3 regions of the Streptomyces sp. GLSS-08 genome follow, and region 1 is predicted to be linked to each of the others. Evidence: riboswitches for the same ligand, from Rfam matches in the RefSeq annotation. Region 1 holds a riboswitch; each other region holds the start of a gene.
What was found. A riboswitch is a leader RNA that binds a small molecule or an ion and turns the genes downstream of it on or off. The one in region 1 is predicted to bind cobalamin.
Positions count from the first base shown of each region.

Region 2: it holds a riboswitch for cobalamin, as region 1 does, so the genes downstream of both, AC0ZLC_RS27130 (cobalamin biosynthesis protein) here and nicT (Nickel transporter NicT) in region 1, are expected to answer to the same signal.
Region 3: it holds a riboswitch for cobalamin, as region 1 does, so the genes downstream of both, AC0ZLC_RS07255 (CbtB domain-containing protein) here and nicT (Nickel transporter NicT) in region 1, are expected to answer to the same signal.

Region 1 is NZ_JBWJAQ010000001.1:477,504-481,034, forward strand. It holds gene AC0ZLC_RS01865 (cell division protein SepF) at 134-523, opposite strand; gene AC0ZLC_RS01870 (ArsR/SmtB family transcription factor) at 658-1,017, opposite strand; cobalamin riboswitch at 1,097-1,335, shown strand; gene nicT (Nickel transporter NicT) at 1,364-2,455, shown strand; gene AC0ZLC_RS01880 (TetR family transcriptional regulator) at 2,621-3,283, shown strand; gene AC0ZLC_RS01885 (Zn-ribbon domain-containing OB-fold protein) at 3,481-3,531, shown strand, end outside.
Region 2 is NZ_JBWJAQ010000018.1:68,237-71,767, reverse strand. It holds gene AC0ZLC_RS27145 (class II aldolase/adducin family protein) at 1-156, opposite strand, end outside; gene AC0ZLC_RS27140 (inorganic phosphate transporter) at 509-1,762, shown strand; gene AC0ZLC_RS27135 (hypothetical protein) at 1,775-1,996, shown strand; cobalamin riboswitch at 2,136-2,276, shown strand; gene AC0ZLC_RS27130 (cobalamin biosynthesis protein) at 2,384-3,337, shown strand; gene AC0ZLC_RS27125 (cobyric acid synthase) at 3,334-3,531, shown strand, end outside.
Region 3 is NZ_JBWJAQ010000003.1:384,970-388,500, forward strand. It holds gene AC0ZLC_RS07235 (GNAT family N-acetyltransferase) at 1-476, opposite strand, end outside; gene AC0ZLC_RS07240 (DUF6479 family protein) at 703-1,077, opposite strand; gene AC0ZLC_RS07245 (four-helix bundle copper-binding protein) at 1,209-1,583, shown strand; gene AC0ZLC_RS07250 (histidine phosphatase family protein) at 1,767-2,378, opposite strand; cobalamin riboswitch at 2,504-2,664, shown strand; gene AC0ZLC_RS07255 (CbtB domain-containing protein) at 2,702-2,923, shown strand; gene AC0ZLC_RS07260 (CbtA family protein) at 2,949-3,531, shown strand, end outside.

The DNA.
Region 1 (3,531 bases):
GTCATATCCGGACGGTAGGACTCCGCCGCCAGGCGAACCGTTCCGGCCGGGCGATCTTCCTTCGTTCGGGGTATCACGCCCGTTGATGGCGTCCCCCGGGGACGCCGCCCACCCCGGGGACGTCATCCCCCGGTCACAGCCCGGGGACCCCGGCACTCTCCATCAGCCCCTGCACCTCGGTACCGGGCGGCGTCAGCAGGAACACGTTCCGGTCGACCCGGTGCATCCCGCTCGCCAGGCCGAAGACCACGCCCGTGCTGAAGTCCAGCACCCGCTTGGCGACATCGGTCTCCGCGCCCGTCAGGTCGAGGAGCACGGGGGTGCCGCCCATCAGCGTTTCGGCGACCTCACGGGCGTCCGCGAACACGTTGACCCGCAGGACCACGAAGCGGCGCCGCGCCTCGGTCGGGGCCTCGGGTATCGACCGGTGGCCGACGGCCGAGGGCCACGCGTCCCGGCCGCGCAACGGAACGACCTGGGCGAGCCCTTCCCACTGTTCATCGGTGACGTCGTGGCTGTTCACTGGCCATCCCCGCCCTGGCTCGCCATGGTTGTCTGCACCAGGCAATTCTTACCCATGGTCACCCGTTCGGCCGAACAGCGACACGGTCCGCGACAGCTCTCCTTGCGGTACGGCTCGCGGAAGCACGTCCAAAATCAGGCGATGTCCGTGCCGCAGTGCGCCAGCAGCGCAACGACCGGACCGTCGATCAAGCGGTAGCGCACGACGCGTCCCTCCCGCTCGCCGACGACGACCTCGGCCGTCCGCAGCAGGCGCAACGCCTGCGACACGGCGGGGTCGTTCATGCCGGTCGCGATCGCCAGGTCGGACACCGCCAGGGGCCCGGCCCGGTGCAGCGCCAGCAGGAGCGCCAGCCTGCCGGGGTCGGCGAGCAGCGAGAAGCGGTCGGCCCAGGCGCGTACGGCCGCGGGCTCGCCGATGGCGGCGGCGGCGTCGCAGACCCGGTGGCCGTCGATGGTGCGCCGGTCGGCACGGTCGGCGGGGACGAGATGCATGACGGCATTCTTCCAGGCGGCACTGTGATCTTCGATACCTGCGCAACTGTGCAGGCTTGCAGCGGTCGACGGGCGGCACCTAGGGTTGGCGGGCCGTGGTGTTCGGGAAGACCGGTGACAGCCTTTCAGGGGCCCAGTCCGGAGCGGCCCTCGCCACTGTGATCGGGGAGTTCCCGTCCCGTGCCGCTCCAGGGCGGCGCCACTGGCCGGACGGCCGGGAAGGCAGGGGCGGGCGCGTCGACCCTCCGCCACGCCCGGCTTCGGCTCGTGCGGGAGGTACCCGCGAGCCAGGAGACCGGCCACGGCATCTCACGAAGTGATCCACGAGGTGCTGGAGCGTGACCGCATGACCCTGCCCACCGGGCCCGCCGCCTTCCGATGGCGACGCGAGGACACCGTCCGTACCGCCGGCCTGCTGGCGGTGATCGCCGCCCTGCACGTCGTCGCGTTCGGGGTGCTCTTCCTGCTGGTCGTGCCGGCGCACTACGAGGTCGGTTCGAAGGCGTTCGGCATCGGCCTCGGCGTGACCGCGTACACGCTCGGCATGCGGCACGCCTTCGACGCCGACCACATAGCGGCCATCGACAACACGACGCGCAAGCTGATGGCCGACGGCAAGCGGCCGGTGTCGGTGGGGTTCTGGTTCGCGCTCGGCCACTCCAGCGTCGTGGTCCTCCTCGCGGCGCTCATCGCGGGCGGCACCCAGCTGGCCGGGCGGATCATGAACGAGGGGTCGAGCACGCACCAGGTGCTCGGCGTCATGGGTACGACCGTCTCGGGCGTGTTCCTCTACCTCATCGCCGCGCTCAACCTCGTGGCCCTGATGGGCATCCTGCGGGTCTTTCGCGCGATGCGGGCGGGGACGTACGACGAGAAGGAACTCGAAGGACACCTGGACTCCAGGGGGTTCATGAACCGGATCCTCGACCGCTTCACCAAGTCCATCAGCCGCCCGGGGCAGATGTTCCCGCTGGGTTTCCTCTTCGGCCTCGGCTTCGACACCGCGACGGAGGTCACGCTGATGGTGATGGCGGGCAGCGGCGCCGCGGCGGGGCTGCCCTGGTACGCGATCCTGTGCCTGCCGCTGCTGTTCGCGGCGGGCATGAGCCTGTTCGACACGCTCGACGGCACGTTCATGAACTTCGCCTACCAGTGGGCCTTCTCGAATCCCGTGCGCAAGGTGTTCTACAACCTCACCATCACCGGTCTGTCGATCGCGGTGGCGTTCCTGATCGGCACGATCGAACTGGTCGGCGTCCTGCACGACCGGCTCGACCTGCGGGACGCGGTCACGGGCTGGATCGCCGGTCTCGACCTCGACAACGTGGGTTTCATCATCGTCGGTCTGTTCGTGGTCGTGTGGGCCGCCGCGCTCGCCTACTGGCGGCTGGCCAGGGTCGAGCAGCGGTGGGCGGTGCGCCCGGCGGACGGGGGCTGACGCCGGGGACGAGGGCGACGCCCTCCGGGAACACCCGTCGATATGACACTCAGTCCCCTCCTGCGGGCACTGAGTGTCATACGTGATCTCCGATGCTAGTTTCCCCGCATGAGTGAGACTCCCCGCCGGAGCCCGTCGGCCGGGACGGGCGCCCCGAAACCCCCGATGCGCGACGCGCTGGTCGAGGCGGCGTTCCGGCTGTTCCTCGAACACGGCTACGAGCAGACCACGGTCGACGACATCGTGACGCTGGCCGGGGTGGGACGACGGTCGTTCTTCCGGTACTTCCCGTCGAAGGAGGACGTGGTCTTCCCGGACCACGAGCGCTGCCTCGCCGAGATGACCGAGTTCCTGGACTCCGGCTCCGGTCCGGCGGACCCGGTCGAGCGGGTCTGCGACGCGGCCCGGCTGGTACTGCGGATGTACGCCGAGAACCCGACGTTCTCCGTGCAGCGCTACCGGCTGACCAGGCGGGTGCCCGGACTGCGCGCGTACGAGCTCTCCGTGGTCTGGCGCTACGAACGTGCCCTCGCCGACCACCTGCGCACCCGTTTCGCGGGCCGGCGCGACGGAACCCTTCAGGCCGACGTGATCGCCGCCGCCGTGGTCGCGGCCCACAACAACGCGCTGCGGTCCTGGCTGCGGGCGGACGGCGAGGGAGACGCCGACGCCCGGGTGGACCGGGCGCTGCGCCATGTGCGGCGCACCTTCGGCGCGGACGAACCGGGCACCCGCCGGGAGGGCGGGGACGTGGTGGTCGTCGTGGCCCGGCGCGGGGTCCCGATGTGGCGGGTGGTCCAGGAGATCGAGTCGGCCTGGACGGATTGAGGGTACGGAGTGCCTTTACGACTGGCACTGAGTGCCATAGCCTGTCGCTCGTGCACGGCGATCCGAGCACATCAGATTCCGGCCGAGCGCAGGGAGATGACATCGTGTTCCACCCGGGAATCGGGATCGCGGCGGACGTGCTGGACGGCGATGCGCCCCAGGACAACGCCACCGCCCCCACGGAGAGCGGCGCCCCCATGTGGGCCACGCGGAGCGAGGAACGTCTCGCCTTCCAGCGGTGCCGCTGG
Region 2 (3,531 bases), on a different contig from region 1:
CAGCCCGTCGGCGACCGTGCGGCGGGCCGTCGCCACGAGTTCGCGCCAGGCCTCCGCCAGCCGGTCCTCGGGGTCCGGCGCGTGCCGCTCCCCCGCGTCCCGGGGCTCTTCCCGTCCGGACCGGTCGTCCCGTGTGTCCCGCCGCTGCTCAGCCATGGCGCGATCCTTCCAGGGCGGGCGCCCTGTCCGGCTGCGAGGGCGAGCGTCGTCGCCGTTCCGGGGACATCACGGCCCGTGGGCGCCGTTCGGCCGGCGGTGCGACGACAGGCGGCCGCCTGCCGAGTGACCAGAATCTCCTCGACGGGTCCCCACGCGGGCTGCGACACCTCGGGCGGGGCCAGGGAGCCCGGGATTCCGCCTGCCGCGGGACGCCTTGGGTGCCGATTCCACACAAGCGGAGGGGCGCCACGCCGATCGAGTCACCGCTTTGCCCGCCCCAGTTCATCTTCCGTTCACCCTGGTTGCCTACCTTCCAATTGCCACTGACGTCCAACAGAAGCCTGGGTAAATGGAACACATCACGCTTCTCCTCGGGATCGTGATCGTCACCGCTCTCGTGTTCGATTTCACGAACGGTTTCCACGACACTGCCAACGCGATGGCGACGACCATCTCGACCGGCGCTCTGAAGCCCAAGACGGCGGTGGCGATGTCCGCCGCGCTGAACCTCGTCGGCGCCTTCCTCTCCGTGGAGGTCGCCAAGACCATCTCCGGCGGCATCATCAACGAGGAGGGCATCCGTACGGAGGTCATCTTCGCGGCCCTCGTCGGCGCCATCCTGTGGAATCTGCTGACCTGGCTCCTGGGTCTGCCCTCCAGCTCCTCCCACGCACTCTTCGGCGGCCTCATCGGCGCCGCGGTCATGTCGGCAGGCTGGTCGTCGGTGAACGGCTCGACCGTCGTCACCAAGGTGCTCATCCCCGCGGTCGCCGCGCCGGTCGTCGCCGGACTGGCCGCGATGCTGGCCACGCGCCTGACGTACCGGATCGGCAACCGCGCCGACCAGAAGGCGACCGCCAAGGGGTACCGCGCGGGCCAGATCGCCTCCGCGGGCCTGGTCTCGCTGGCCCACGGCACGAACGACGCGCAGAAGACCATGGGCATCATCACCCTCGCCCTGGTCACCGGCGGTGTCCTCGCGCCGGGCTCCAACCCTCCCACCTGGGTGATCGTCTCGGCCGGCATGGCCATCGCGCTCGGTACCTACCTGGGCGGCTGGCGCATCATCCGCACCATGGGCAAGGGCCTCACCGACCTCGCGCCGCCGCAGGGCTTCGCCGCCCAGACCAGCGCCGCCACGGTCATCCTCGCCTCCTCGCACCTGGGCTTCTCGCTCTCCACCACGCAGTCCTGCTCCGGCGCCGTCATGGGCTCGGGCCTCGGCCGCAGGGGCGGGGTCGTCCGCTGGTCGACCGCGAGCCGCATGTTCATCGCGTGGGGCCTGACCCTGCCGGCCGCCGGACTCGTCGGCGCCGGTGCCGAGTTCCTCACCCAGCAGGGCACCTGGGGCATCGTCACCACGGGCGTGCTGCTCGTGGCCGGCGCCGGTGTCATCTGGACGCTCTCGCGCCGCCAGCCGGTCACCATGGCCAACGTCAACGACGGCCAGGCCGAGCCCGCGGGCGTCGTGACCGCCGCGATCGCCGCGGTCACCCCGCCGCCGGCCGGCCCGGTCGCCACGGCCGACATCGGTCTGACGGCCACCATCCCGGCCCCGGACGCCGGCACCCCCACCGAGCCCACCCGCCCGGCCACGGTCTAAGGAACGAACAGCATGAACATCGACTGGGCAGCCCTCGGCTCCGTCTTCGGAGCCAGCCTCGTGGTCACCGTGGCCCTCGTCGGCCTCTTCACCCTCGGCATCGTCGGCCTCTCCAAGCGCGAGTCCGGGGCCACGCAGGGCGGTTCCGCCGCCCTCGCGGTGACCGGCGCGTACGCCTGCTTCGCCGCGTGCGCGGCGGCGGTGGCGTACGGCATCTACCTGATCGTCGCCTGACGACCGGGCTGAAACCCGACAAAAACCGAACAACGCGGCATCACTTCACGTGGGGTGCGGGACGGAACACCGTCCCGCACCCCACCTGCGTGTGGGGCTTCGCACACTCTCCCTTCGCAGGTCAACAGCAAGTTGACGGCTGTTCTGACCCCGTGGTGGACTGCCGGAGCCAACTACGGCGGCAGGAGAGGAAGCCGGTGCGAATCCGGCGCGGTCCCGCCACTGTCACCGGGGAAGAACGCCCCCGGGAGCCAGGAACTCTCACCGCCGGTCTCTTCGAACCAGGGCGCGGACACCCTGAGTGAGGACATATCGCCATGCGCGGCTGCCCGTTGCGGGTCCTGACGAGTACGAGGGTGCTGCCGCACCCCACAGCGGGCTGAGCCCGTGCGTGCCGATCGCGTCTTCGCGTACGGCGCCACCGCCGGCCTCCTCGGCGACCTGCTCCTCGGCGACCCCCGCCGCGGGCACCCGGTCGCCGCGTTCGGGCGGGCCGCGGGCGCCGTGGAACGGGTGCTGTGGCGCGACCACCGCGGATGGGGCGCGCTGCACACCGCGGTGTGCGCCGGTGGCGCCGCCGCTCTCGCGGCCCTCGCGAGCCACCGCGTGCACACTTCCCCCGCCGCCTCCGTCGCGCTGACCGCCGCCGCCACCTGGGCCGTCGTCGGGGGCACCTCCCTCGGCCGGGAGGCCAGGACCGTCGGCGGTGCGCTGGCCGCCGGCGACGTCGACGCCGCCCGCGAGCGGCTGCCCCACCTGTGCGGGCGGGATCCGCAGGCGCTGGACACCGACGGGATCGCCCGGGCCGTGGTCGAGTCCGTCGCCGAGAACACCTCCGACGCCGTCGTGGGCGCCCTGGTCTGGGGCGCCGTCGGCGGTGTGCCCGGGCTCGTCGCCTTCCGGGCCGTGAACACGCTGGACGCGATGGTCGGGCACAGGTCCGCCAGGTACCGCCGCTACGGGTGGGCCTCCGCACGGCTCGACGACGTCGCCGGCTGGCCGGGGGCCCGGCTGACCGCCGTACTCGCGGCCGTCGCGGGCGGCGATCCGCGCGGTGCCGTGCGCGCCTGGCGTGCCGACGCCGCCAGGCACCCGAGCCCCAACGCCGGTCCCGTGGAGGCCTCCTTCGCGGGGGCGCTGGGCGTACGGCTGGGCGGGACCCTCTCGTACGGAGGGCGGGTCGAGCACCGGCCCGTGCTGAACGGCGACGGGCGGGCCGTGTCCGTCCGCGACATCGAGCGGGCCGTACGGCTGTCCCGGCGGGTGAGCGGGCTCGCGCTGGGCGTGTGCGTCGCCGGGCGGCTGCTCGCGCAGGGACTCACGAAGGGGCGTACCCGATGAGCGGCGGACTGCTGATCGCCGGCACCACCTCCGACGCCGGCAAGAGCGTCGTGACCGCCGGGATCTGCCGGTGGCTGGTGCGCCAGGGCGTGAAGGTGGCGCCCTTCAAGGCGCAGAACATGTCCCTCAACTCGTTCGTCACGCGCGAGGGGGCGGAGATCGGGCGGGCGCAGGCCATGCAGGCGCAGGCCGCC
Region 3 (3,531 bases), on a different contig from region 1:
ACCGGCGTAAGGACTTTGCTGAAGCAGACGCTGTACGGGTTGCGGTCGTACGGAGGGTAGGGCGGTACCCGGAGCCATCCCTCCCGCGCGTAGAGCGTCCGGGCCTCCGGTTGCAGCGCACCCGTCTGCAGCCACAACCGCTCGATGCCGAGTCCGAGCGCCGTAGACTCCACCGCCCGCAGTGCCGCCCTGGCCAGTCCCCGGCCGCGGTGACCGGCATGGACGAACACCCGCTTGACCTCGTGGCGGTCCGGCAGCCTGCGCAGTGAGGCGGTCGCCACGGGGACGTCGTCCGCGTACGCGACCCAGGTGACGACGATCTCGTCCGCCGACGGCTGGGGCGCACGGACCCGACGGTGCTCGACAGGGGCGTAACGGGGGGCCAGTTCGGCGGACATCAGCTCGCGCAGCCGGACCGCGGCGGCGGCGTTCCAGCTCTCGGACTCCCACCGGAGGGTGGCGGACGGCAGGCTCATGGTGCTTCCCAGCAGGAGGAGGGCGCGGGGCGCGGGGCGCGGGCCCCGTGGACCTGCATGGTCACCCCGGCCGAGTGCGCCTGTCCTCCCCCTCGGCCCGTTGTTCGCAGAACGGAAACAGCGCGTTCGTGAAGGCGTGACGGTGACCGGCCCGCGCTGGCCGGTCACCGGGCGACGGCTCTCCCCGCGGCCCGCGCAGGGCCGGGGAGGCAAGAGCGGGCGGCGGTCAGTGGGAGCCGGAGCCGCCACTGCCGAAGGAGCCGCTGGAGCCCGCGCTCCACCGGCGCCGTGTGGTGTCCCCGCTCGGTTTCGAGGCGATGTTGCCGTGCGCCGCCAGTTGGTACGGGGTCAGACGCTGACTGCTCCGGGGCACCTCGTCGGGCTCGCGGTTCTCGCGGACCTCGAACACCGGACCGTTCGCGGGCGGCTTCGGCTGTTCGTCGACCCGCGGGCGCGGCGGCTCCTCGCGGCGGACCCGGCTGCCCATCCACATGGCACCGCCCAGCAGCGCCACGACGGCCAGACCGATCACCAGCGGCGCGAAGCCGGCCACGAGACCGCGGTTCGCGCTCGCCGCCATGTCGTTCACCAGTAGGTTCATGGGTGCATCCGTCCCTTGTGGGGTTTATGTCCGCGAGTACCCCTCGCCCCTCGCGTGAATCGGGCGGGTTACGCCGGCCGGAGTCCACGAGTGCAGCGTTTGACAAGGGCGACCGCGGCTACTCGGGGCGGGTGACCTCGACGACATCTGAGCAGGAGCTCTTCCGGTTCCTGGAGGACCGCTTCGCGTGCGCGCAGTCGTGTGCGGAGTGTGCTCGGACATGTGCTCTGCGTGCGAGCCTCGTGGACCCGGACGGGCCGAAGGAGCAGGAACTGGTACGCCGCAAGGGCGTCATGTGCGCGGAGGTGTGCGACGCGACGTGCCGCATGCTGTCCGAGCAGTCGGGCCTGGACGAGGCGGGCATGCGCGTCCAGCTGGAGTGGTGCCGGGACGTCTGCCTGGAGTGCGCCGACGTCTTCGACGACCACCCCGGTGCGCAGGGCAGTGCGAAGGCCTGCCGTGAGTGCGCCCAGGCCTGCATGGACTTCATGGCCACGCTCCGCTGAGGCGGGCCGCCACCCCGTCGGCACGCCGCCGGCACCGGGGGCACCCCGGGCGGCCCGGGGTGCCCGGGCGCCGACGGTACCGGCGGCCTGCCGCCGGGCACCACATCGGTGCGGGTCCCGGTCCGCGTCAGGCGGGCGCGGGTGCCGGTCCGCGTCACGCGGGCGCTGGTCTTCGGTCCGCGTCTACCGGTGCGCTTCCCGGTCCGCGCCACACCGGTCCGCGTCCCGGTCCGGCAGCGGGCGTCCGGCGCGCACGTTCCAGCGGTTCGAGCGCCCGCTGAGCTCCGTGGCGGTCAGCGGCGGTACGTCGATCCGCCAGAACGCGGACTCCGGCGCCCCGAGAGCCCGTACCAGCGCGGCCCGTACGACCTCCGGCTCCACGACGGCGACGACGCGCCCCGCGTGCTCCGCGGCCCTGTCCAGCCGACGGGCGACCCGGTCGCAGAAGTCCCGCACCGACTCCCCGCCGTGCGGAGCGGACCCCGGGTCCGCCAGCCAGCGCGCGACCGCGTCCGGTTCCTTCGCGCCCACCTCGTCCAGCGTCGCGCCGCGCCAGCGGCCCACGTCGAGACCGGCGAGCTCCGCCACCTCGACCGCGTCAAGACCGAGCGCGCCGGCGGTGTCCCGGCAGCGCACGCTGGGGGAGACCCACCGCTCACCCGCGGCCGTGAACATGTCCGCGGCAGTCCGGGCGAGCCGCAGTCCGCCGGTGTCCGCGGGACAGCCGTCGTCGAAGCGGGCCTCGCGGAGCGCCGCGCTCGACGCTGCTGAGATCAAGGTCACTCGGGTCGTCATGGATCCGCTCTCGTGATCGAAATGCCGCCGCGCCCGCAGCCGAACGCCGTGTGCAGAGCGGGAGTTGGCCGTGGTCCTGAACCCCGGGGCGCACGCTGTGCCTCCCGTGCGCCCTTGGCCGGGCCTCCGCTTCGCGGTACGGTCTCGACGATATTGACGACGGTACGGCGGAAGCCCGGTGAGAATCCGGCACGGTCGCGCCACTGTAAGCCCCGCAACAGCCGCTCCCGCCAGGGGTGGTGAAGGCAGGGCAAGTCAGACCCGCAGCCGTCGTCCTGTGCACCACCACGATGGGACGCGAGTTCCCCAGGAGGTCCTGCCACATGGCGCAGTCCGTCGCTCAGCCGACCGCCACTCCCACCGCCGTTCCCGCCAAGCTGCCGATCGGCGCGATCGCTCCCTGGGCGGTCTTCTTCGGCATCCTGATGCTGGTCCTGCTCTACTTCGTCGGCGCCGAACAGGGCGCCACCGCGCTCGTCTCGGGCGAGAACGTGCACGAGTGGGTGCACGACGCCCGCCATCTGCTCGGCTTCCCCTGCCACTGACGGCGACGAGGAAGCGTACGAGCCGATGAACTCAGCAACAGTCAGAAACCTCCTGGTGCGCGGCATGCTGGCGGGTCTCGCCGCCGGCCTGCTCGCCCTCGCCGTCGCGTACTTCCTCGGTGAGTCCCGCGTGGACGCGGCGATCGCGTACGAGGAATCGCACGCGCACCACCACGAACACGGCGTGGAGACGGTGACCCGCACCATGCAGTCCACCGGTGGCCTGGCCACCGGCGTCCTCGTCTACGGCATCGCCTTCGGCGGCATCGCCGCTCTCGCGTACTGCTTCGCCCTCGGACGGATCGGCCGCTTCGGGCCCCGGGCGAGTGCGCTGCTGCTGTCGACGGCGGGCCTGGTCGCGGTCTACGTCGTGCCGTTCCTCAAGTACCCGGCCAACCCGCCGTCCGTCGGCGACGCCGACACCATCGGCAAGCGGACGACGCTGTACTTCCTCATGGTCCTGCTCAGCGTGCTGCTTGCCGTCGCGACCGTGATCCTGGGCAAGCGCCTCGCACCGCGGCTGGGCAACTGGAACGCGACGCTGGCCGCCGGGGCGTTCTTCGTCGTCGCCGTCGCTCTTGCGTACGCGTTCCTCCCGGCGGTCGACG